DNA from 2 places in the Brevundimonas sp. Leaf168 genome. Region 2 is predicted to be linked to the other one. Evidence: predicted binding sites of a transcription regulator. Region 2 holds the regulator's gene; the other holds the start of a gene.
The links. The regulator HrcA, encoded in region 2, represses chaperone genes, less so after heat shock. The targets are predictions, from matches to a motif close to GTTAGCANTCNNNNNNNNNGANTGCTAAC.
Positions count from the first base shown of each region.

Region 1 (11,969 bases), on a different contig from region 2:
GACGGGCGTGCGGTTGCGGATCGGGGCGTGACGGCGCATCTGGCCCGGATGTCTTCTTCCCTTGCGTCAGCGCCCGCCAAGAAGGAGCTCGGCTTCGTCGAGTTCGTCTGCCTTATCGCCCTGATGATGGCGCTGAATGCGCTGGCGATCGATTCGATGCTGCCGGCCCTGCCGCACATCGGCGCCGACCTGAACGTGGCGACCGACAACGACCGGCAATGGGTTGTGACGGCTTATCTGCTGGGCTTCGGCGGGGCGCAGCTGTTCTACGGTCCGTTGGCGGACCGGTTCGGGCGAAAGCCTGTCCTGCTGTTCGGCGTCGGCGTCTATGTGATGTTCAGCCTGCTGGCGACCCTGGCGCCGACCTTCGAGACGCTGATCATGGCCCGCGTCGGTCAGGGTCTGGGCAGCGCCTGCACCCGCGTGCTGGCCGTCTCCATCGTGCGCGATCGGTACGAGGGGCGCACCATGGCGCGGGTCATGTCGTTCAGCTTCCTAGTCTTCCTGGGCGTGCCGATCCTGGCGCCGTCGCTGGGACAACTGATCATGCTGGTGGGACCGTGGCGCTGGATCTTCGCGGGGCTGGGTCTGATCGGGGTCGGCCTGATCGTCTGGGCGTCTTTGCGTCTGCCCGAGACGCTGAAGCCCGAGGACCGTCTGCCCATTCAGGTCAAGCGTCTGACGGCGGCCTACAAGATCGCCCTGACCGACCGCACCGCCGTCGGCTACACCCTGGCCATGACGGCGATCACCGGGGCCCTGTTCGGCTTCATCAACTCGTCGCAGCAGATTTTCGCCGACGTCTTCCACGCCGAGGCGGCGTTTCCGGCGGTATTCGCGCTGATCGCGGGCGGCATCGCTGTGGCCTCGATCGTCAATGCGCGGCTGGTGGTGAAGCTGGGTTCGCGCAAGATTTCGCACACCGCCCTGATCGGCTTCACCAGCATCGCCGCCATCCATGCGGGGGTGGCGATCAGCGGTCATGAATCGATCTGGACCTTTGCGGTGCTGCAGACCCTGACCATGTTCTGTTTCGGCCTGATCGCGGGCAATTTCGGATCGATGGCCATGGAGACGATGGGCAAGATCGCGGGCACCGCCGCCTCGATCCAGGGGTTCATCTCCACGATCGTCGGCTCGCTGCTGGGCTTTGCGGTGGGCCAGCAGTTCAACGGCACGACCATTCCGATGTCGGTCGGCTTCACCGTCTTTGGTTTGATCGCCCTGGGTTGGGTGCTGTTCGCCGAGCGGGGACGGCTGTTCCGGGCCCATCACGCGCCGGTCGCCGCCAAGGCTTGATCTTTTTCGCGTTTCCGCGCGTTCTCCGGGCCAATCGTCAAGATCAGCCCAGGAAAACCTCGATGACGCGCAAAGCGCTCGGTCTCGTCTCCGCCCTCGCCCTGGCCACCGCCATGGGTCTGAGCGCCTGCTCCACCACGACGGGAGGGTCGGCCATGACCCCGCCCGCCATCGCCCCGGCGCCCGGTCCCGAAGCGGTGGACGTCCACACCCACGCCCGTCCCGAGATCGCCCGCGTCGTCGATGTCGCCTTGGATCTGACCGCCGACTTCAACGCCAAGACCCTGGCGGGCACGGCGACCCTGGACATCCTGGCGATCCCGGGCGCCAACGAGATCGTGCTGGATATCCGCGACCTGGACATTCAGGACGTGCGCGACGCGGCGGGTCAGCCGCTGCGCTATGTCGTCGGCGACAATGACGCCGTTCTGGGCCAGCCGCTGACGGTCTATTTCCCGGCCTTCGCCGCCAATGAGCGACGCAAGATCACCATCCGCTACTCGACCCGCCCCAACGCGGCGGCGCTGCAATGGCTGAACGCCAGCCAGACGGCCGGTGGACAGAAGCCCTATCTGTTCAGCCAGGGCCAGGCGATTCTGACCCGCACCTGGGTGCCGACCCAGGACAGCCCGGGCATCCGCCAGACCTATTCGGCCCGCATCACCGCGCCCGAAGACCTGACGGTGGTCATGAGCGCCGACCACCTGACGCCCAACGGCGAGCGAGCCGCAAACGGGATGAAGACCTGGCGCTTCCGGATGGACAATCCGATCCCGCCCTATCTGATCGCGCTGGGCGTCGGCGACATCGCCTTTGCACCGTTCGACGGCCGCACCGGGGTCTGGACCGAGCCCAGCCGCCTGCGGGCCGCCCAGTGGGAGCTGGAGCCGACCGCCCAGATGGTGACGGCGGCCGAGAAGCTGTACGGCCCCTATCGCTGGGGCCGCTACGACCTCTTGGTCCTGCCGCCGTCCTTCCCGTTCGGCGGGATGGAGAACCCGAAGCTGACCTTCGCCACCCCGACCATCATCGCCGGCGATCGCTCGCTGGTGTCGCTGGTCGCGCACGAACTGGCGCACTCTTGGTCGGGCAATCTGGTGACCAACGCGACCTGGAACGACTTCTGGCTGAATGAGGGCTTCACCGTCTATTTCGAGAACCGGATCATGGAGTCGGTCTATGGCCATGACCGCGCCATGCAGGAGCAGGTGCTGGGCTGGGATAGTCTTCAAGACACGCTGAAGTCCTTGCCGGCGGCGGACACCCGCCTGCACCTGGACCTGAAGGGCCGCGATCCCGACGACGGCATGAACGACATCGCCTACGAGAAGGGCGCCCTATTCCTGCGGACCATCGAACGCACCGTCGGACGGGATCGGTTCGACGCCTGGCTGCGCGGCTATTTCGACCGCAACGCCTATCGTCCGATGACCACGGCCATGTTCCTAAAGGACATCCGCGACAACCTGATCAAGGGCGACGCGGCGCTGGAAAGCCAGCTGCAGATGGACGCCTGGGTCTATCAGCCTGGCCTGCCGTCCAACGCCGTGGCGCCGGTGTCCCACGCCTTCGAGCCGGTGGATGCGGCCGCCGTCGCCTTCTTCAAGGACAAGGGACCGGCCTCGGCCATTCCGTGGGCGGACTGGAACACCCAGCAGCGCCAGCGTTTCCTGGGCTGGCGTCCCGAGGGTCTGCGGACGGGCGCCGACTGGCTGACGAATGCACAACTGGCCGATCTGGAGCGCACGCTGAACCTGGCGAATGAAGGCAACGCCGAACTGACCTTCGCCTGGCTGCAGATCGCCCTGGCCCATCGGTATCAGCCGTCGGTCGCCACGGCCGAGAAGTTCCTGACCAGCCAGGGCCGTCGCAAGTTCGTCCTGCCGCTGTTCCAGACCCTGTGGAACGAGGGCGACTGGGGTCGCGGCAATGCGCGTCGCATCTACGCCGAGGCCCGGCCGCTCTATCACCCGGTCACCAGCGGTTCGGTCGATCAGCTGGTCGGACGGCAGTAAGGCTAGAGGTCCACGACCGCCACGCCGGTTTCCGCCGACAGCCGTTCCGCCAGGACGGCCCGGTGGCAGCCGGCGTGATCGGCCTCGAAGCACAGCAGGGCGACGGGTTTGTCGGCCGCCAGCGCCTTCAGTCGCTCGTACTCGATCTGCGCCTGGGGCTCGGCCAGGTGATCGGCGAAGATGGCGCGCATCTCGTCGACACGGCCCTTGCGCGCCGCGTCACGTCCGGCCTTGGGCGTACCCAGCCCGCGCAGGTGGACATAGTCGATCCCTTCAGCCTTCAGGCTCTCGCCCAGGATCGTTTTGGAAAAGCCGGCGCGACGGGATGCGGCGACCGCGCGGACATCGACCAGGGTCTGCACGCCGGCCGTCTTCAGCCGCGCGATGACGTCGGCCTGGGTCGCGCCCTCGTAGCCAATGGTAAAAAGCTTCATCCGCTTCAGATGGGCGGCCGCACGTCGAACGCCAGCGTGACCGTGAAGGCCCGCGTTGCGGTGCGGCGCCCTATCGTCTATCCCGCCGAAACGGATTTCGACTGGAGCTTTCCCCATGGCTGACCTCGCCCCCGGCGTCGTGACCCTCTTTGGAGGTTCGGGCTTTATCGGGTCGCAGGCGGTGCGCGCCCTGGCGCGTCGCGGCTGGCGCATTCGGGTCGCCGTGCGCAACCCGGTCCTGGCGATCGAAATCCAGCCGCTGGGCGATCCTGGCCAGATCCAGTTCATGCGCTGCGACATCACCAACTCGTCGGATGTGGCGCAGGCCGTGCGTGGCGCGGACGCTGTCGTCAATCTGGTCGGCGTCCTGCATGACGCAGGCGGCAAGCGCGGCTTCGACGCCGTTCATACCGAGGCGGCCAAGACCATCGCCGAGGCCGCCAAGGCGGCGGGCGTGCAGCGCCTGGTCCAGATCTCGGCCATCGGCGCCGACGCCGCCAGCCCTTCGGCCTATGGTCGCACCAAGGCCCAGGCCGAGGCGGCCGTGCGCGCCGTCTATCCGGACGCGGTAATCCTGCGTCCGTCGCTGGTGTTCGGCGCGGGCGACAGCTTCCTCAATCGCTTCGCCGCCATGGCGATGATGGCGCCGGCCCTGCCGCTGATCGGCGGCGGCGAGACCCGGTTCCAGCCGGTCTATGTCGGCGATGTCGCCGAGGCCATCGCGCGCGGCGTGACCCGCGCGAACGCCGCCGGCCGCACCTATGAACTGGGCGGGCCGAGCCTCTACACCTTCCGGGAAGTGCTGGAGCTGGTGCGTCGCGAGACGGGCCGCCACCGGATGCTGGTCCCCGTGCCCTTCGTCGTCGCCAAGCCCCTGGGCTCGCTGCTGCAACTGAGCCGGTTCGTCGGCCTGACCCCGCCGCTGACGCGCGATCAGGTGCTGATGCTGGAGAAGGACAATGTGGTCGCCGCCGATGCGCTTGGCCTCAGCGATCTGGGCATCGACCATCCGGCCGGCATGGCGGCGATCGCCCCGTCCTATCTGTGGCGCTACCGCGTCGGCGGCCAGTTCGCCGAAGCGCCCGCCCACTAAAACCCTCCCCCTATGACGCCGCCGCCGGTCGCCTTCGCGGCCGGCGGCGTCTTCTGTTCGGGAACAAAGAGTGCACAGCTTAAGGATGCCGGCCACGCGCCCCCAGTTTTCCTCGACCGATATGCCTGACCTGAACGATGCGCGGGCGTTGTTGGCGCGCGTGTGGGGGCACGCCGATTTCCGGGGGCTGCAGGGGCAGGTGGTCGAGCAGATCCTGTCGGGCGGTGATGTGCTGGCGGTCCTGCCGACCGGCGGCGGCAAGAGCGTCTGCTATCAGATCCCGGCCATCCTGCGCCCCGGGCTGGGGCTGGTGGTGTCGCCGCTGATCGCCCTGATGACCGATCAGGTCGAGGCGTTGAAGCAGCAGGGCGTCGCGGCGGCGCGGCTGGATTCCGGCGTGTCGCTGGACGAGCGTTCGGCCATCTGGGCGGCCGCGCGTTCGGGGGAACTGGACCTGCTCTACGTCTCGCCCGAAGGCCTGGCGGCGGGCGCCATGATGGATCGGCTGGCGGAACTGCCGCTCAGCCTGATCGCCATCGACGAGGCGCACTGCGTTTCGCAATGGGGCCACGACTTCCGCCCCGATTATCGAAACCTGGGTCTGCTGGCCGAGCGGTTTCCCGATGTGCCGCGCATCGCGGTGACGGCGACCGCCGACGCCCGCACGCGCGACGACATTCTGCGCTCGCTGCGGCTGGAAGAGGCGACGGTCTTCGTCGACAGTTTCGCGCGTCCGAACCTGCAACTATCGGCCGAGCGCAAGGAGAGCGCGTCTCGGGCCAAGACCGATGCGCGGGTCATCGAACTGGTGCGCGAACGGCGGGGCAAGTCGGGCGTCGTCTATTGCGGCAGCCGCGACGGTTGCGACCGCGTCGCCCAGGCGCTGCGCGACGCCGGGACCAACGCCATCGCCTATCACGCCGGCATGGATACGAAAGAGCGCGACCGCCGGCTGGAACGCTTCCTGGCCGAGGAGGGCGCCGTGATGGTCGCCACGATCGCCTTCGGCATGGGCGTCGACAAGGCCGACGTGCGCTTCGTCATTCACGCCGATCCGCCGGGCAGCCTGGAGGCCTATTGGCAGGAGATCGGCCGGGGCGGGCGCGACGGCGAGCCGGCCGAGGGCATCACCCTGTATGGGCCGTCCGACATCGCCTGGTCCTTACGTCGGCTGGACAGCCGTCCGATGGCCGAGGAGGTCAAATCGGTTCAGGTCAGGAAGACCCGCCAGCTGTTCGCCATGCTGGACGGCGCCGTCTGTCGCGCCCAGGCCGTGCGGCGATACTTCGGCGAGCATGACGCCCAGCCTTGCGGCGTCTGCGACATCTGCGGCGACCCGCCCCAGCTCTATGATGCGACCGTCCCGGCCCAGAAGGCGTTGGCGGCGGTGCAGCGCTTGGGCGGCCGGTTCGGGCGCAATCGCGTCGTCGATCACCTGACCGCCCGCACCAAGGACGTGCAGCCGTGGGAGCAGCAACTGTCCACCTGGGGCATCGGGCGCGAGATTTCGCTGAACAGCTGGCGCGAGATCGTCGATCACCTGCTGTTCGAAGGTCTGCTGGCCGAGGATCCCAACGACGGCAAGCCGCTGGTCGGGCTGGGCGATTCCGAGGCGGTGCGGGCCGTCTATCGCGGCGAGCGCCAGATCGAGGTGCGTCGCGCGCCGCTGAGGGCGGATACCGCCCCGCGTCGTCGTGACCGATCGGGCGAAGGGCGCAATGCGGCGCTGGAGACGATGGACGCCGATGTGCGCGCCCGGTTCGAGGCCTTGCGCGCCTGGCGCCGCGACCGCGCCTCGGAACAGCACGTCCCGCCCTATGTCATCTTCCAGGACCGGACGCTGCTGGAGATCGCCCACGCCGAGCCGGGCGACCTGAACAGTCTGGGCGCCATTTCCGGCGTCGGTCAGTCCAAGCTGGATCGCTACGGCAAGGGCGTGCTGGAGGCGCTGGCCGCCCTCTAGAAGCCGTCAGACTTCCGGCTTGGGCGGGGCGGTGATGACTTCGACGTTGTCGTTCAGCAGATAGGACAGTTCCGACAGGGCTGTGGCGCGTTCGGCCGGGTTGGCGGCGGCCTGAACGGCTTGAACCTTCTTGGGCATGTCCTCGGAAATGCCGCGCAGGATGCATTTCAGATCGCCGTCGGTGCCGCGTTCCTTCAGGATCAGGTGGCCCTGCATGTCCAGAGCTGCCAACTGTTCCGCCTGGGCCTTGAAGCCGGTGAAGGCCTGGCTGGTGAAGAAGGCGGCGTCGTCGGCGGCCTTGGCGGCGGCCCAGCCGTCGACCACGGCCTTCAGGCTGGCCGAGCGCGAGATGATGTCGGCGAACAGCGGCTCGCCCGCCACCGAGATCGGCGCACCGGGCGCGGCGGCCGGCTGTTCGGCCGCCAGGGCCACCGAGGGATTGGACATCGCCAGGGCGATCGTGAGAGCAAGGCCGCAGGACATGGAGGTGACTTCCTGTTTCAGCGTCCGCTGGGACGTTGAACCTGAATACGCCCCAGCCGTAAACGAGTGTTTACCCTGTCATTCCCGATGGAGACGACGATGACCCGCGACGCCGCCTGGACCGCCTTCGACCAAGCCGCCGCCGAGGCCGCCTCCGCGCGGATCGTGGACCAGTTCGCCGCCGATCCTGATCGGCTGGCGCGGATGTCGGTCGAGGCGGCGGGCCTTTATCTCGACCTGTCGAAACAGAGCTGGACCAAGGCCGCCTTCGACGCCTGTCTGGACCTGGCGCGCGCCAGCGACGTCGAGGAGCGGCGCGCGGCCCTGTTCGCCGGCGAGGCCGTCAATCTGACGGAAGGGCGGGCGGTCCTGCATCCGGCCCTGCGCGCCGCGCCGGGCGCCGACTTCAAGGCCTTGGGCGAGCCCGTCTCGGCCGAGGTGGACGCCGTGCGAGTGGACATGAAGGCCTATGCCGATGCAGTACGGTCGGGCGCCGAGGCGGGCGCGACGGGCAAGACGTTCGAGGCCATCGTCCACGTCGGCATCGGCGGGTCGGACCTGGGGCCGCGCGTGGTCTGGGATGCGCTGCGCCCGCTGGACCCGGCCATCGACCTGCGCTTCGTCGCCAATATCGATCCGCGCGACATGGCCGAGGCGCTGACCGGCCTGAATCCCGAAACCACCCTGGTGGTGGTCGTGTCCAAGACCTTCACGACGCAGGAAACCTTGGCCAACGCCGAGGCGGCGAAAGCTTGGCTGGCGGCGTCGCTGCCGGCCGAGGGGATGACGAAACACTTCATCGGGGTGACGGCGGCGCCGGAGAAGGCGGCGGCCTTTGGCTGCGGCCGGACGTTCGCCTTCCGGGACTGGGTCGGCGGGCGCTATTCGCTGTGGTCGGCGGTCAGCCTGTCGTGCGGCATCGCCCTGGGCTGGGACGTGTTCGAAAGGATGCTGGCGGGCGCCGCCGCGATGGACGACCATTTCGTGTCGGCGCCGCTGGAGCGGAATGCCCCGGTTCTGCTGGCCCTGGCCCAGGTGTTCAACGTCGATGGCCTGAACCGGCCGGCGCGTACGGTGGCGCCCTACGCCCACGCCCTGCGTCGCCTGCCCTCCTTCCTGCAGCAGCTGGAGATGGAGTCGAACGGCAAGCGGGTGCATCGCGACGGCACGCCGGTGACGCGTCAGACCTGCCCCGTCGTCTTCGGCGAGCCGGGCACCAACGGCCAGCACGCCTTCTTCCAGCAAATCCACCAAGGGCCGCAGACCGTTCCGGCAGAGTTCGTGATCGTCGCCAGGACGCATGAGGACGCGCCGGAGTCGCCGCTTTGGTCGAATGCGCTCGCTCAGGGCCAGGCCCTGATGCTGGGCAAGACGACCGAGGCCGCCAAGGGCGAAGGGCTGGCGCAAGGGTTGTCGGAGGAGGAGGCGACGCGCCTGGCGTCCCACCGCACCTTCACCGGCAACCGTCCGTCGACGGCCATCGTCATGGAGCGGCTGACGCCCGAGACCCTGGGCGCGCTGCTGGCCCTCTATGAGCACAAGACCTTCGTCGAGGGCGTGATCTGGGACATCAACAGCTTCGACCAGTGGGGCGTCGAACTGGGCAAGGTCCTGGCCAAGGCGATCCTGAAGGACGTGGACGCGGGCGGCCCCTTGGCGGACCTGGATCCGTCCACGGCGGCCCTGATGCGCCGCCTGATGGGCTGACGCGAAAAAGGGCCCGTCCTTGCCGGACGGACCCTTCCAGTCATCTAAACTGTCAAACGCTTACCAGCGGCGGTCGTAGCGGTAGTCGCGATTGTTGCGATAGTCGCGGCGGTCATAGCGCGAGTCGTAACGGCGGCCGTCGTAGCGGTAGTCGTAGCCCGAGCGGCTGCGGTCGATGCCGTGCTCGCGCTCCCAATGGCCTTGGTTACGGTAGCATTGGCCGCCGCGATAATATTCGCAGCCCGAGCCGCGGTTGGAGGCCACCGCGCCCAGCGCCGCACCGGCAAGCGCACCGCCCGCGATGTAGCTGCCGTCGCCGTTGCCATAGATGGCGCCGGCCAGACCGCCCACGGCGGCGCCGATCAGGGCGTTACGGCCGGTGTTGTCGCGATCGCGCGATTGGGCGGAAGCCGGAGCGGCCATCAGGCTCAGGGCCACGACGGGAGCGGCGGCGACCGCAGTGATCTTCAGCAGCTTGGACATTTTGGTCTCCTTCTTGGCTTGCCGATCTGCGTTTCCGGGACGGGAAGGCATCCAGCGTTGAGGCCTTTCTATCGCTGCCAGTTTGAACGACCCCGGAGGTCGGCATTCATTTTCGGTTCATTTGTCACAGAGAATTCGTGCGGCGATCCATCGCCGCCGCTTGACGATGACCCTGCCTCTGCCTAACTCCCGCTCGCGTTAGCACTCTCTCTGGTCGGCTGCCAAAACGGCGATCGCGAGAGCGCCGCACACCGTTTCAAAAACGCCCCGATCCGGGGGTTTTACAGGGAGAAGTCCGATGGCGTTCCGTCCGCTCGGCGACCGCGTGCTGGTCAAGCGCGTTGAAGAAGAATCCAAGACCAAGGGTGGCATCATCATCCCCGACACCGCCAAGGAAAAGCCGCAGGAAGGCGAAGTCGTCTCCGTCGGCCCTGGCGCCCGCGACGACACCGGCAAGGTCAATGCTCTGGAGCTGAAGGCCGGCGACCGCATCCTGTTCGGCAAATGGTCGGGCACGGAAGTGAAGATCGACGGCGAAGACCTGATCATCATGAAGGAATCCGACGTCCTGGGCGTGCTGTCCTAAGCACCCGACGTCCGACGTTCTTCAATCAATCCACATAGATAGGAGCTGCCCGCATGGCCGCTAAAATCGTACACTTCAACACCGACGCGCGCGACAAGATGCTGCGCGGCGTCAACGTGCTTGCCAACGCCGTCAAGGTGACGCTGGGTCCCAAGGGCCGCAACGTCGTGATCCAGAAGTCCTTCGGCGCTCCGCGCTCGACCAAGGACGGCGTGTCGGTCGCCAAAGAGATCGAGCTGGAAGACGCCTTCGAGAACATGGGCGCCCAGATGATCCGCGAAGTCGCTTCGAAAACGAACGACAAGGCGGGCGACGGCACCACCACCGCAACCGTTCTGGCTCAAGCCATCGTGCAAGAGGGCCTGAAGGCCGTCGCCGCCGGCATGAACCCGATGGATCTGAAGCGCGGCATCGACAAGGCCGTCGGCCTGGTGCTGGAAGAGATCAAGTCGAACTCCAAGCCGGTCTCCAACAACTCGGAAATCGCCCAGGTCGGCACCATCTCGGCCAACGGCGACTCGGAAATCGGTGAGCTGATCGCTCAGGCGATGGCCAAGGTCGGCAACGAAGGCGTCATCACCGTCGAGGAAGCCAAGACCGCCGACACCACCGTCGACGTCGTCGAAGGCATGCAGTTCGACCGCGGCTACCTGTCGCCCTACTTCATCACCAACGCCGACAAGATGGAGGCCCAACTCGAAGAGCCGCTCATCCTGCTGTTCGAGAAGAAGCTGACCTCGCTGCAAGCCATGCTGCCGATCCTGGAAGCCGTGGTGCAGTCGGGCCGTCCGCTGCTGATCATCGCCGAGGACATCGAAGGCGAAGCCCTGGCGACCCTGGTCGTCAACAAGCTGCGTGGCGGCCTGCGCGTCGCCGCCGTCAAGGCTCCGGGCTTCGGCGACCGCCGCAAGGCCATGCTGGAAGACATCGCCATCCTGACGGGCGGCCAGGTCATCTCCGAAGACCTGGGCATCAAGCTTGAGAGCGTCACCATCGACATGCTCGGCAAGGCCAAGAAGGTCACCATCACCAAGGACGACACCACCATCGTCGAAGGCGTCGGCGGCAAGGACGAGATCGAAGCCCGCGTGGCCCAGATCAAGCGCCAGATCGAAGACACCACCTCCGACTACGACAAGGAAAAACTGCAGGAACGTCTGGCCAAGCTGGCCGGCGGCGTCGCGGTTCTCCGCGTCGGCGGTTCGACCGAAGTCGAAGTGAAGGAAAAGAAGGACCGCGTCGACGACGCCCTGAACGCCACGCGCGCCGCGGCTGACGAAGGCATCGTTCCGGGCGGCGGCATTGCTCTGCTGAAGGCCTCCAAGATCCTGGCCGACGTCAAGGGCGACAACGCCGACCAGAACGCCGGCATCGCGATCATCCGTCGCGCCCTGCAGGCTCCGATCCGTCAGATCGCCGAAAACTCCGGCGTCGAAGGCTCGATCGTGGTCGGCAAGGTGCTGGAAAACGGCGACGCTTCGTTCGGCTTCAACGCCCAGACCGAAGAGTACGGCGACCTGGTGCAGATGGGCGTCATCGACCCGGCCAAGGTCGTCCGCACGGCCCTGCAAGACGCCGCTTCGGTGGCCGGCATCCTGATCACGACGGAAGCCGCCGTCGCCGACGCGCCCAAGAAGTCGGGCGGCGCCTCGGCCCCCGACATGGGCGGCATGGGCGGCATGGGCGGCATGGACTTCTAAGTCCAAGCTGACCGACGCTGAAATGCAGAAGGGCGGGGCCGCAAGGTCCCGCCCTTTTTGTTTGCCTATCCTCTCTGCCAAGCAGGGAGGGTGTGGGCCGTCTCAGAACTCCGAAATCGCGCCTGGCTTGCGGGACCGCGTCTTCAGCCACATGACGCCCAAGAGGTCCGAGACCGACGCCCGCAGTCGGCCCCAGTTGGTGTATT
Region 1 is NZ_LMOY01000011.1:49,956-61,924, forward strand. It holds gene ASF81_RS11830 (multidrug effflux MFS transporter) at 49-1,299, shown strand; gene ASF81_RS11835 (M1 family metallopeptidase) at 1,362-3,314, shown strand; gene ASF81_RS11840 (DUF488 family protein) at 3,317-3,748, opposite strand; gene ASF81_RS11845 (complex I NDUFA9 subunit family protein) at 3,864-4,841, shown strand; gene recQ (DNA helicase RecQ) at 4,963-6,804, shown strand; gene ASF81_RS11855 (hypothetical protein) at 6,811-7,287, opposite strand; gene pgi (glucose-6-phosphate isomerase) at 7,387-8,994, shown strand; gene ASF81_RS11865 (hypothetical protein) at 9,055-9,477, opposite strand; gene groES (co-chaperone GroES) at 9,776-10,063, shown strand; gene groL (chaperonin GroEL) at 10,117-11,763, shown strand; gene ASF81_RS11880 (glycosyltransferase family 2 protein) at 11,866-11,969, opposite strand, start outside.
Region 1: groES (co-chaperone GroES) is a predicted target of HrcA. The motif match lies at 9,675-9,703, and genes of this name have one in related genera.

Region 2 (11,969 bases):
CGGTGGTCGCCCTTCGCGTGGGGACCGGAAATCCTGGCCCGGCGGGTCGTCAATCTGGCGTGCGGCGCACGGCGGATTGGCGCCGTCGCGACCGAGGCCGAGCGGCTGAAACTGGCCGATAGTCTGGCGCGCCAGACCCGACAGCTGCTGCGTCCGCCCGGCGGTCTGGCCAGCCGGGCCGAGCGGTTGACGGCGGCGGCCATCGGCGGCTGCGTGCTGGCGGGGGCGCCAGGGCAGACCTTGCGCCGCCGCGCGCTGTCGCGGCTGGGCGGCGCCCTGAAGACGACGGTGCAGGCCGACGGCGGCCACGCCTCGCGCAGTCCCGAGGCGGGGCTTGAGCTGCTGCTCGACCTGTTGACGCTGGACGACGCCCTGTCGCAACTGTCCGAACCGACGCCGGAGAGCTTCTCGGCCGCCATCGCCGGGCTGACGCAGGGCCTGCGCCTGCTGACCTTGCCCGATGGTCGTCTGGCCAGCTTCCAGGGCGGCGGCCCCTCCACCATTGAACGCGTCGCGGCCGCCCGCGCCCACGACGACGAAGCGATGGCCAGCAGCGACGTAGCGCCTGCAGCGACCGGTGCGGTCGCCGGCCTGACGCGCATCGCCAGCCCCCTGCTCACCATCATCGCCGACACCGCCCCGCCGGCGCGCGACGCCTGGGGGGCGGCCGCCTGCGCCCAGCCGCTGGCGCTGGAGATCGCCTGCGGCAAGGATCGTCTGGTGACCGGCTCGGGGTGGACGCCGGCCTCGACCGACCGCCAGGCCCTGCGGCTCACGCCGGCCCATTCGACCCTGACCTTGGGCGAGCGATCGCTGAACGAACCGCTGGGCGGCTGGAAGGGTGAGCTCTTGGGCCCGCGCCTGGTCGGACCGCCGATCCATGTGACCACCGACCTGCGCGGCGGCGACGGCGCCGTCTGGCTGGAGATGGAACACGACGGCTGGAATGAGTTGTTCGGCCTGAACCATCAGCGCCGGCTTTATCTGGACCAGCGCTTGGACGAGTTGCGGGCCGAAGAGAAGCTTTTCCCCACGCCCGACCGCAAGGAGATGGTGCGCCAGATCGCGGCGCCCTACGCCATCCGCTTCCATCTGGAGCCGGGAGTGCAGGCCTCTCTGGCGCGCGACCGGCGGTCGATCCTGCTGCGCGGCGCCTCGGGCCGGGGCTGGTGGTTCAGGACCGACGGACCGGACGTGGCCATCGAGCCCAGCGTCCATATCGACGCCGGCCTGACCCGCCGCTCCCTTCAGATCGTGGTGCGCGGCTCGGCCCGCACCGACAGCGAGACCAAGATCCGCTGGAAGCTGAGCCCGGCCGGCGCGAGCGGCGAACCGACATGATTCAAGAGCCTGATTCACGGCGTCGATAAAATCGCGCAGTGATTTGATCTCTGCCGATCAGGCTCTGAAACCGCCCATGGGGTGACGGCGAAGCGGTTTGGGTCTAGACGGCGCGCCATCCTCCCCTGCCATCACGGACGCCGCCCATGCCCGCCGCTCCCGACTTTCCGCCCGCCCCTGATCGGGTCAAGCCGCAACGCGCCCTAATCTCGCTGTCCGACAAGGCCGGGCTGGAGGACGCAGCCCGCACCCTGCACGATCTGGGCGTCGAACTGGTCTCGACCGGCGGAACGCGCGCGGCGATCGAGAAGCTGGGCCTGCCGGTCAAGGACGTGGCCGATCTGACGGGCTTCCCCGAGATGATGGACGGCCGGGTCAAGACCCTGCACCCCATCGTTCACGGCGGTCTGCTGGGCGTGCGCGATGCGGCCGACCACGCCCAGGCCATGACCGACCACGGCATCGGCGCCATCGATATTGTCTGGATCGACCTTTATCCGTTCGAAAGCACAATCGCGGCCGGCGGCGCGTTCGAGGCGGCGGTCGAGAACATCGACATCGGCGGCCCGGCCATGATCCGCTCGGGCTCCAAGAACCACGGCTATGTCGCCGTCGCCGTCGACGGCGAGAGCATCGGCCTGATCCTTGAGGCGCTGAAGACCGAAGGCTCGACCGATCTGGCCCTGCGCAAGCGCCTGGCCGCCCGCGCCTTTGCCCGCACCGCCGCCTATGACGCCGCCGTCTCCGGCTGGTTCGCCGGTCAGTTCGAGGATGCCGCGCCGGCCCGCAAGTCGATCGCGGGCGCCCTGGCCCAGACCCTGCGCTATGGCGAGAACCCGCATCAGACGGGCGCCTTCTACCGCACCGGCGAGCGCCGTCCGGGCGTGGCCTATGCCGAACAGGTTCAGGGCAAGGAACTGGGGTACAACAACATTGCGGACGCCGACGCCGCCTATGAGCTGGTGGCCGAGTTCGAACAGCCGGCCGCGGTCATCGTCAAACACGCCAACCCGTGCGGCGTGGCCGTGGGCAAGGACCTGTCCGAAGCCTATGCCCGCGCGCTGGAATGCGACGCCGTTTCGGCCTTCGGCGGCGTGATTGCGGTCAACCGTCCGCTGAACGGCGAAGACGCCCGCGCCATCACCGGCATCTTCACCGAGGTCGTCATCGCCCCCGGCGCCGACGACGAAGCCAAGGCCGTCTTCGCGGCCAAGAAGAACCTACGCCTTTTGATCACCGACGGCCTGCCCGACCCCCGCGGCCCGGGCGAGGTGTTCCGCTCGGTCGCCGGCGGCTTCCTGGTCCAGAGCCGCGACCGGTCGCTGATCAAGCCGTCGGACCTGAAGATCGTCACCAAGCGCCAGCCGACCCCGACCGAAATCCAGGACATGCTGTTCGCCTTCACCGTGGCCAAACACGTCAAGTCCAACGCCATCGTCTACGCCAAGGACGGCCAGACCGCCGGCATCGGCGCCGGCCAGATGAACCGCCGCGACAGCGCCCGCATCGCCGCCATTCGCGCCAAGGAGGCCGGTGAGGCCAAGGGCCTGGCCCAGTCCCTGGCCGAGGGTTCGGCCTGCGCCTCCGAAGCCTTCTTCCCCTTCGCCGACGGCCTTTTGGAAGCGGTCGCGGCCGGCGCCACGGCGGTGATCCAGCCGGGCGGCTCCATGCGCGACGCCGAGGTCATCGCCGCCGCCGACGAGAAGGGCATCGCCATGGCCTTCACCGGCGTGCGGGTCTTCAGGCACTAATCTTGGAAGGAAGGGCGCTAACGCTCGACGCGCGGCATCGCACTGCTTGAGCACCCTTCTTCCCGTTTTAAAGCGCGCCTTATCGTGACTGGACGACTGCCGTCAGCCGTGATGCTCTGACGTCTTTCCCGCGTTGGAGCGTCCCATGACCGTGCTGATCCGCCCCGAAGGCCAGACCGCCGACGATCTGAAACTGAGTCGTCGAACACTGGGCGCATTCGGTGGCTTGCTCTTTTCCGGCTATGCGGTCGCGGCCCTGGCCAAAGAAGCCAAGCCCATAACGACCGACGCCGAGGGCCTGTCGACCGAGACCGTGACCTATGCCGCGCCGGACGGGTTCCAGCTTCCGGCCTATGTCGCCCGGCCGGCGGGCGACGGGCCTTTCCCGGTCGTGGTGGTGGTGTCCGAGATCTTCGGCGTCCACGAATATATCCGCGACATCTGCCGCCGTCTGGCCAAGCAGGGATACGCCGCCATCGCGCCCGCCTTCTTCGTCCGGGTCGAGGATCCCGCGCCGCTGTCGGACATGCAGCGGATCATGCAGATCGTCGGGGCGGCGAACTATGAGCAGGTGATGGGCGACCTGTCGGCGACGCTGGAATGGGCCAGCCAGCAGTCGTGGTCCAAGGACGGCAAGGTGGGCATCACCGGCTACTGCTGGGGCGGCAAGGTGGTGTGGCAGGCGGCGGCCCGCTTCGCCGCCATCGGCGCGGGCGTGGCCTGGTATGGCCGTTTGGCGCCCGCCGCAGACGCCACGCCGGTTCAGATCTCATCGGGCCAACCCTGGCCGGTCGACATCGCCGACGATCTGAAGGCGCCCGTGCTCGGCCTGTACGGCGGCAAGGATCAGGGCATCCCATTGGCCAGCGTCGAACGGATGCGCGAAGCCCTGGCCCGCGCCAGCCAGACCGGCAGCCAGATCGTCGTCTATCCCGACGCCCAGCACGGCTTCCACGCCGACTACCGCGCAAGCTACTCGGAAGCAGACGCCAAGGACGGCTGGTCCAAGCTGCTGGCGACGTTCGATAAAGCGTTAAAGAATTAGGGCGTTACTGGCGCCAAGGCTGCGGGGAGCAGCCCGAGTATGGGAGGGTAGGGCGTGAACGGATTGCGGCTTCGTGGGGTGATCGTCCTGGGTATCGGTCTGCTGTTTCTGCCTCTCGCAGGGTGCGGAGGTGGTGGCGGCGGTGGCGGCGGCGGCACGATCACGCCCCCCGTTCCTCCGCCCCCGCCACCCCCGCCGCCTCCCCCACCTCCGCCCCCACCACCGCCTCCGCCGCCGCCGCCTCCCTCGGTCACGTCGAGCGAGTATCTGCGGAACTACGGCCTGGCAAATATCAAGGTCCAATCCGCTTGGCAGGCCGGGGCGACCGGAGCCGGCGTCACCGTCGCCGTCGTCGACTCCGGCATCGCCAATACCTTGCCCGAGTTGGAGGGGCGTATCTCCAGCGCCTCGACGGACGTCGTCGTGGGGCGCAATACGCCCTATGTGGCGTCAAGCAGCCACGGCACGCGCGTGTCGGGCGTGATCGCCTCGAACTTCAACGGGTTCGGTACGATCGGGGTGGCGTACAATTCGACCATCCTGTCGATCCGCACCGATATCTCTGACTGCACGGACAAGAATACGGACGTCTGTTTCAGCAGTTCGGATCTTGTACGCGCGCTGGACTACGCCGTCGCCAATGGCGTCAAAATTATCAACATGTCGTTGGGCGGCGATGGGCGGCTGGGCTCGGCGTTCGAGGCGGCGCTGCTGCGCGCGGTCAACTCGGGCGCCGTAATCGTGGCTTCGTCGGGCAATGACGGAAATGCCAATCCGGGCTGGCCCGCGCGTTATGCCATCGATCCCCGGTTCGCCGGCAGCGTCATCGCGGTCGGATCGCACGGCGCGACCGATGTGATGTCCAGCTTCTCGAACCGGGCAGGGGATACGGCGGCCGGGTATATTTCAGCGCCGGGCGAGGATGTGATCACAGGGTGCGAGGGCACGTCGTGTTGGCGCGTCAACGGCACATCCTTCTCGGCTCCGCATGTCTCCGGCGCGCTCGCTTTGCTGATGCAGGCCTTCCCCAATCTGTCGGCGCGTGCGGCTCTGGATATCTTGCTGACGACCGCACGCGACGCCGGCGATCCCGGCACGGACATCGTCTATGGGCGCGGCCTGCTGGACATGGCCGGCGCGTTCAGACCGGTCGGAACGACCTCGACGCCGATGGCTGACGGGAGTTCCATTGTCAGCATGAGCGAACCGGGCAGCTTCGTCGGCGCGGCGTTCGGGGACGCTTTCGGTCGCCAAACGGCGCTAAACACGGTGCTGTACGACGCCTACGATCGGATGTTCGCCGTCCAACTGGGCGGCGCCTATCCGACTGCCCCAAGCCGTTCCTATCAGGCGGCGCCGTTCGAGCAGAACACCACGGCGACAACCACCCTGGCCCTGCCGGGCGGCGGTCGGTTGAACCTGATTGCGGCGCAACCCAGCGCCCGACCCGAGCCGATCGCGCCTCGTCATGATCTCTATGATGCGCCCTGGATGGGGGACGAGCCGCGTCAGGAGGCGATGTTTGACGTCGCCACGGGTCGGATGAATTTCTCGGTCTGGCAAGGAAAAGGCGGGGCGACATCGCCGTTCAACGGCGCGGCGGGCGACGGTTTCGCCGCCCTGGCCCAGGCCGACCACGCCGTGCGGGGCGCGCTGCGCTTCGGCGCGGTGACGGTCTCGGGCGAAAGCGGAGGCGGCGACCGCCGGATGCCGCTGCGTCGTGTCGAGCAGGACGCCTCGACCTATAGTCGCGCGGCGATCGGATGGCGCGGAGCGGAGGGCGGTCTGTCGTTCAGCGTCGGCGCCCTGGATGAACGTCTCGGACCCTTGGGCGCCTTCTTGCCGGGCGGGTCCGACTTCGCCCTGCCGTCACGAACCAGCTTCTATGCGCTGGGCGGCGACTGGACCCTGCGGCCGGGCCTGCGCCTGATCGGCGAGGCGGGGATGGGGTCGACCCGGATCGAGGGCCGGTTCCTGTCGATGGATCAGGCGGCGATCAGTTCGAATTGGCGGCTGGGCCTGCTGACGGGCTGTTCTATGATCTGCGACCGGATCAGCTTTACCCTGTCGCAGCCGTTGCGGATCGAAAGCGGCACCTTCTCAGCGCTGCTGGCCGATGTGCCTATCGAATATTTCGATCCGCTGACCTATTCGCGCCGCAGCTTCTCGGCGACGCCCAGCGGCCGCCAGATCGACTTCATCCTCGGTGGCGAACGTCGGCTGTGGGACGGATCCAGCATGACGCTGCAAGCGGTCGCAAGCCGCGAGCCGCGCCATGTTGCAGACGCGCCGCCGGAGTTCGCCTTGATCGGAGCCTGGCGGCGTCAGTTCTGACCGACGCCGCCTAGAGACCGCGGATCAGGCCTTGCCGTCGAAGGCCTGACCGTCGGCGGCGGGGGCGGCGCCATAGGGGTTGGGAGCCTGGGCGCCGGATCCCTTGGCGGCGACGACGACCATTGCGGGGCGCACGGTGCGGCCGAACAGTTCAAAACCGGACTGCATGGTCTGGATCACCGATCCGCCGGGCACGGTCTCGGACGGCTGTTCCATCATCGCCTGGTGCAGATGCGGGTTGAAGGCCTCGCCGGCCTGGGGCGCGACGCGCTTCAGGCCGTTGGCGTCAAAGGCTTGCAGCAGGGCCTTCTGCGTCAGTTCCAGCCCGGTCACCAGACCGGCCGTGGCGCCCTCGGCGTCCTTGGGCGCCGCCATCAGGGCGCGCTCCAGATTGTCGGCGACGCCCAACAGGTCCTTGGCGAAGCGCTGGATGGCGAAGGCGCGGGCGTCGTTCTGCTGCGTCTCCGAACGGCGCTTCAGATTCTCCATCTCGGCGGCGACGCGCAGGGCGCGGTCCTTCCATTCGTCACGTTCGGCGATCACCGCGTCCAGCGGCGCCAGATCGTCTGACGGATGGGCGTCCAGGCCGTGTTCGGCGTTGGTTTCGGCCATGTCGGCGTCCACGGCGTTCAGTTCGTCGTTAAGGGGCTTGTCGCTCACTTGTCGTTCCCGTCCAGCATCCGGCCCAGCACCCGGGCGGTATAGTCCACCAACGGAATGACACGGGCGTAGTTCAGTCTTGCGGGGCCTATGACGCCGATTGCGCCCAGAACCCGTTGTCGGCCGCTCATATAGGGCGCCGCGATCACGGCGGAACCCGAAAGTGAAAACAACCGTGTCTCCGCGCCGATGAAAATGCGCACGCCTTGGGCCGCATCGACGCCGTCCAGCAGGCCGATTAGCTGTTCCTTCTGCTCCAGATCATCGAACAGGACGCGGACCCGCTCCAGATCGGCCAGGCCTTCCCGGTCCTGAAGCAGGTTGGCGCGACCCCGCACGATCAGGGCCCGCTCGCGATCCTGGCCGCCGGACCACGCAGCGAATCCGTCCTCGACCAGGCGGGCGGCGGTCTGGTCCAGTTCACGCCGTGCGATTTCCAGCTCCTGGGTCATCTCCCGCTTGGCGTCGGCGAAGGGGCGGCCGCGCAGGCGGGCGTTCAGGAAGTTGGAGGCCTCGACCAAGGTCGAAGGCGTGACGCCGGCCGACAGGGTCATGATGCGGTTTTCGACTGTGCCGTCGTCAGCGACGATGACCGCCAGGGCCTGATCGCCGCCCAGGGCGACAAACTCGACATGTTTGACGCCGGAATCACGGACCGGGCTGGAGACAACGCCGGCGCCGCCGGCCAGGCCGGACAGCAGGTTCGAGGCTTCGTCCAAGGCGGACTCGAAGTTCCGGCCGCGCCCGGCGAGCCGCCCGTCGATCTCGCGACGTTCTTCCTTGGTCAGGTCGCCGACCTCCAGCAGGCCGTCGACGAACAGGCGCAGGCCCGCATGGGTCGGGATGCGCCCGGCCGAGGTGTGGGGCGCCGCCAGCAGGCCCGCGAGGGTCAGATCCTGCATGGTGTTGCGGATCGAGGCAGGCGACAGGGCGATACCGCCCAACGACAGGGTCCGCGACCCGACCGGCTCGCCTGTCTCCAGATAGCTTTCCACGATGCGACGAAAGATGTCGCGCGCCCGCGCATCCAGCCCCGCCAGACCCGCAAGGGACTGGCCGGCGTCGAACGGCGGGTTTTTCGGGGCATACAGGCTCACGGTTTCAGGATAAGCACCGCCGCCACAGCTTCCAAGGTCAGACTTCCAGGATCCCTCCCATGCGCCATTCGCAACGCACCGACGATCAACTGCGTCCCGTGACCATCGAGACCGGCGTCAACCGTTATGCTGAGGGCTCGTGCTTGATCAGCTTCGGCAACACCAAGGTGCTGGTGACCGCCTCGATCGAGGACAAGGTGCCGGGCTGGATGCGCAATTCGGGTCAGGGATGGGTGACCGCTGAATACGGCATGCTGCCCCGCGCCACCCACACGCGCGGGCGTCGTGAAGCCGCCGCCGGAAAACAGTCGGGCCGCACGCAAGAGATTCAGCGATTGATCGGCCGCTCCCTGCGCGCCGTGGTGGACCTGAAGGCGCTCGGCGAACGTCAGGTGCTGATCGACTGCGACGTCATCCAGGCCGACGGCGGCACGCGTACAGCGTCGATCACCGGCGCCTGGGTCGCCATGAGCCTGGCCCTGAACTATCTGCGCGACGAGGGCGTGCTGAAAGCCGACCCGATCACGGATCAGGTGGCGGCCGTGTCGTGCGGCGTCTGCGACGGCGTGCCGGTGCTGGACCTGGATTACGAAGAGGATTCCGACGCCGAGGCGGATTCGAACTTTGTCCTGACCGGCTCGGGCCAGATCGTCGAGGTCCAGGCCACGGGCGAGAAGCGCGGCTTCTCGCGCGCCGAATTCGACCGGCTCTTCTCGCTGGCCGAGATCGGCTGCACCGAACTGTTCACCCTGCAGAAGGCGGCCTTGGCGGCGGTGAAGCGATAGGGGGTTTCACCTCGGGGCGCGGACGGGCATCCTCGTCCGGTCAGTCCTGACCGGAGACAAGTCGATGCGTCGATCCCCCTGGCTTTCGATGGCCGCCTGCGTTGTGTTGATGGCCGGATGTCAGCGCGCTGATCCAGCCGATCAGCCTGCGTCCGGAGACACGGCGGCAAGCAGCAATGTCATCGACGCGGTTCCACTGGCGCCGGACGCTCCGCCGCCTGCCCCGCCCGCCAAGCCGGCGGCTGCGGAGAAGGAAGCGACCAAACCGGCCGGGGACGTCGAGGCCAGCATTCCCGAAGGACCGGACATGCCCGCTCAGCCGGTGCCGGTCAGCGAGGTCCCCTGCCGCGACGCCATCGGCGCCGCCGCCTCGGCCCGGTTGGTCGAGCGCTGCATCCAGGTCAGCCCGGCGACCCGCCCGCCCTGCAACGCCGCCAATCCTTGCGACCTCATCCAGGGGGAGATCGACCGGTCCTGCAAGCTGTGGGCGCGCGACGGCGATCCGCCGGCGGCGTGCAAACCCTAGGCTGAGCGCACCGCGCCCGCCACATCGGCCACCACGCGCCTCACCAGCGCCTCGTCGTCGCCCTCGGCCATGACGCGGATCAGTTTTTCCGTGCCTGACGGACGCACCAGCAGCCGCCCCTGACCGTTCAGCGCCGCTTCCGCCTCGGCGATGGCGGCCTTGACCGCGTCGGTCTCCAGCGGCTTGTCGGCGGTGAAGCGGACGTTTTCCAGCTTTTGCGGCACGGGATTGAACTGACGGGCCAATTCGCTCATCGGCTTGCCGGATTCGACCAGGACGGCCAGGACCTGCAGCGCCGCCATCAGGCCGTCGCCGGTGGTGGCGTGGTCGTGCAGGATGATGTGGCCCGACTGCTCGCCGCCGATGTTGAAACCGCCCTCGCGCATCCGCTCCATCACATAGCGGTCGCCGACCTTGGTCCGCTCAAGCGTTAGCCCCTCGGACTTCAGTTTGCGCTCCAGCCCCAGGTTGGACATGACGGTGGCGACGACGCCGCCGCCGGTCAGCAGGCCACGCCTGGCCCAATCCAGCCCGACCAGGGCCATGATCTGATCGCCGTCCACCACCCGACCCGTCTCGTCGCAGATGATCAGTCGATCAGCGTCGCCGTCCAGGGCGATGCCGATATCGGCGCGGTAGCGTTTGACCGCATCGGCCAGGGTCGCCGGATGGGTCGAGCCGCACTCGGCGTTGATGTTGGTGCCGTTCGGGGTCACGCCCACGGGGAAGACTTCAGCGCCCAGTTCGAAAAGGGTGGTCGGCGCGACCTTATAGCCGGCGCCGTTGGCGCAATCGACGGCGATACGCAGCCCCTGTAGCGTCAGCCGCTTGGGGAAGGCCTGTTTGGCGATCTCGATGTAGCGGGCCTGGGCGTCGTCGATGCGTTTGACCCGGCCCAGCTTGTTCGACGGCGCCAAGCCCTGGTCCAGGCCCTGATCCATCATCGCTTCGATCTTCAGCTCGATCTCGTCCGACAGCTTGTAGCCGTCCGGGCCGAACAGCTTGATCCCGTTATCGGCATAATCGTTGTGCGAGGCCGAGATCATCACGCCCAAATCGGCGCGCATCGAGCGGGTCAGCATGGCCACGCCCGGCGTCGGCACGGGCCCGAAGGTGCGCACGTCCATTCCGACCGAAGCAAACCCGGCGACAAGGGCCGGCTCGATCGTATAGCCGGACAGACGCGTATCCTTGCCGATCACCACCAGATGGCGCCGATCGTCGTCGGTGCGGAACAGTTTCCCGGCGGCCAAACCGACGCGAAGCGCGACCTCGGCTGTCATCGGATAGGTGTTGGCGCGTCCGCGAATGCCGTCGGTGCCGAAGTATTTTCTGTCGCCCAAGGCCTGGTCCTTTGTTTCGGGTAACGTTCCGAAACCCCTTTTTTGATGCGGCCCGCCTTAAGATTGCATAGACGGCCGGAGGGGCTTGATGTGTGGCTTAGCCCCGGATCGCCGCCAGTGCAAAGCGGCGTGCTCAATCCACTACGTTTCTGCGGGGTCTCTGGCATGTGTGGCATCATCGGCATCACTGGCAACGGGCCAGTTGTTCCCCGGCTGATCGACAGCCTGAAACGGCTGGAGTACCGCGGCTATGATTCCGCCGGCGTCGCCGCCGTGGTGGACGGCTCGGTCGAGCGCCGCCGCGCCAAGGGCAAGATCCGCAATCTTGAGGCCGTCCTGGCCGAGGATCCGATTACGGCGACGGTCGGCATCGGCCATACCCGCTGGGCGACCCACGGCGCGCCCACGACCGAGAACGCCCACCCGCACAAGGCTGGGCGCGTCACCCTGGTCCACAACGGCATCATCGAGAACTTCGCCGAGCTGAAGGCCGAGCTTGCCGCCGAAGGCCATGTCTTCGAAAGCCAGACCGACACCGAGGTCATCGCCCACCTGCTGGACGCCGAATTGAATACGGGTCGCGCGCCGCTGGAGGCGTTCAAGACCACTCTGGATCGCCTGACCGGCGCCTATGCGCTGGCGGTGCTGATCGACGGGACGGACGACTTGATCCTGGGCGCGCGACGCGGCAGCCCCTTGGTGGTCGGCTGGGGCGAGGACGAAATGTATCTGGGCTCGGACGCGCTGGCCGTCGGTCCGTTCACGCAGAAGATTTCCTATCTGGAAGAGGGCGATTACGTCGCCGTGACCAAGGCCGGCGCCCAGATGTTCGACGTGGCGGGCAAGCCAGTCGAACGCGCCATCGTCCAAGTCTCGGCCTCATCGGCCATGGTCGAAAAGGGCGAGTATCGCCACTTCATGGAGAAGGAAATCCATGAACAGCCCGACAGCGTCCAGCACACCCTGTCGGAATATCTCGACCTGGTGACGGGCAAGGCCAAGACCAATCCCGTCGATTTCGCCGCCATCGACCGCATCCAGATCGTCGCCTGCGGCACCGCCTTCTACGCTGGTCAGATCGGCCGTT
Region 2 is NZ_LMOY01000008.1:21,515-33,483, forward strand. It holds gene ASF81_RS07400 (heparinase II/III family protein) at 1-1,341, shown strand, start outside; gene purH (bifunctional phosphoribosylaminoimidazolecarboxamide formyltransferase/IMP cyclohydrolase) at 1,488-3,092, shown strand; gene ASF81_RS07410 (dienelactone hydrolase family protein) at 3,238-4,137, shown strand; gene ASF81_RS07415 (S8 family peptidase) at 4,429-6,471, shown strand; gene grpE (nucleotide exchange factor GrpE) at 6,496-7,083, opposite strand; gene hrcA (heat-inducible transcriptional repressor HrcA) at 7,128-8,222, opposite strand; gene rph (ribonuclease PH) at 8,288-9,013, shown strand; gene ASF81_RS07435 (hypothetical protein) at 9,078-9,539, shown strand; gene glmM (phosphoglucosamine mutase) at 9,536-10,882, opposite strand; gene glmS (glutamine--fructose-6-phosphate transaminase (isomerizing)) at 11,048-11,969, shown strand, end outside.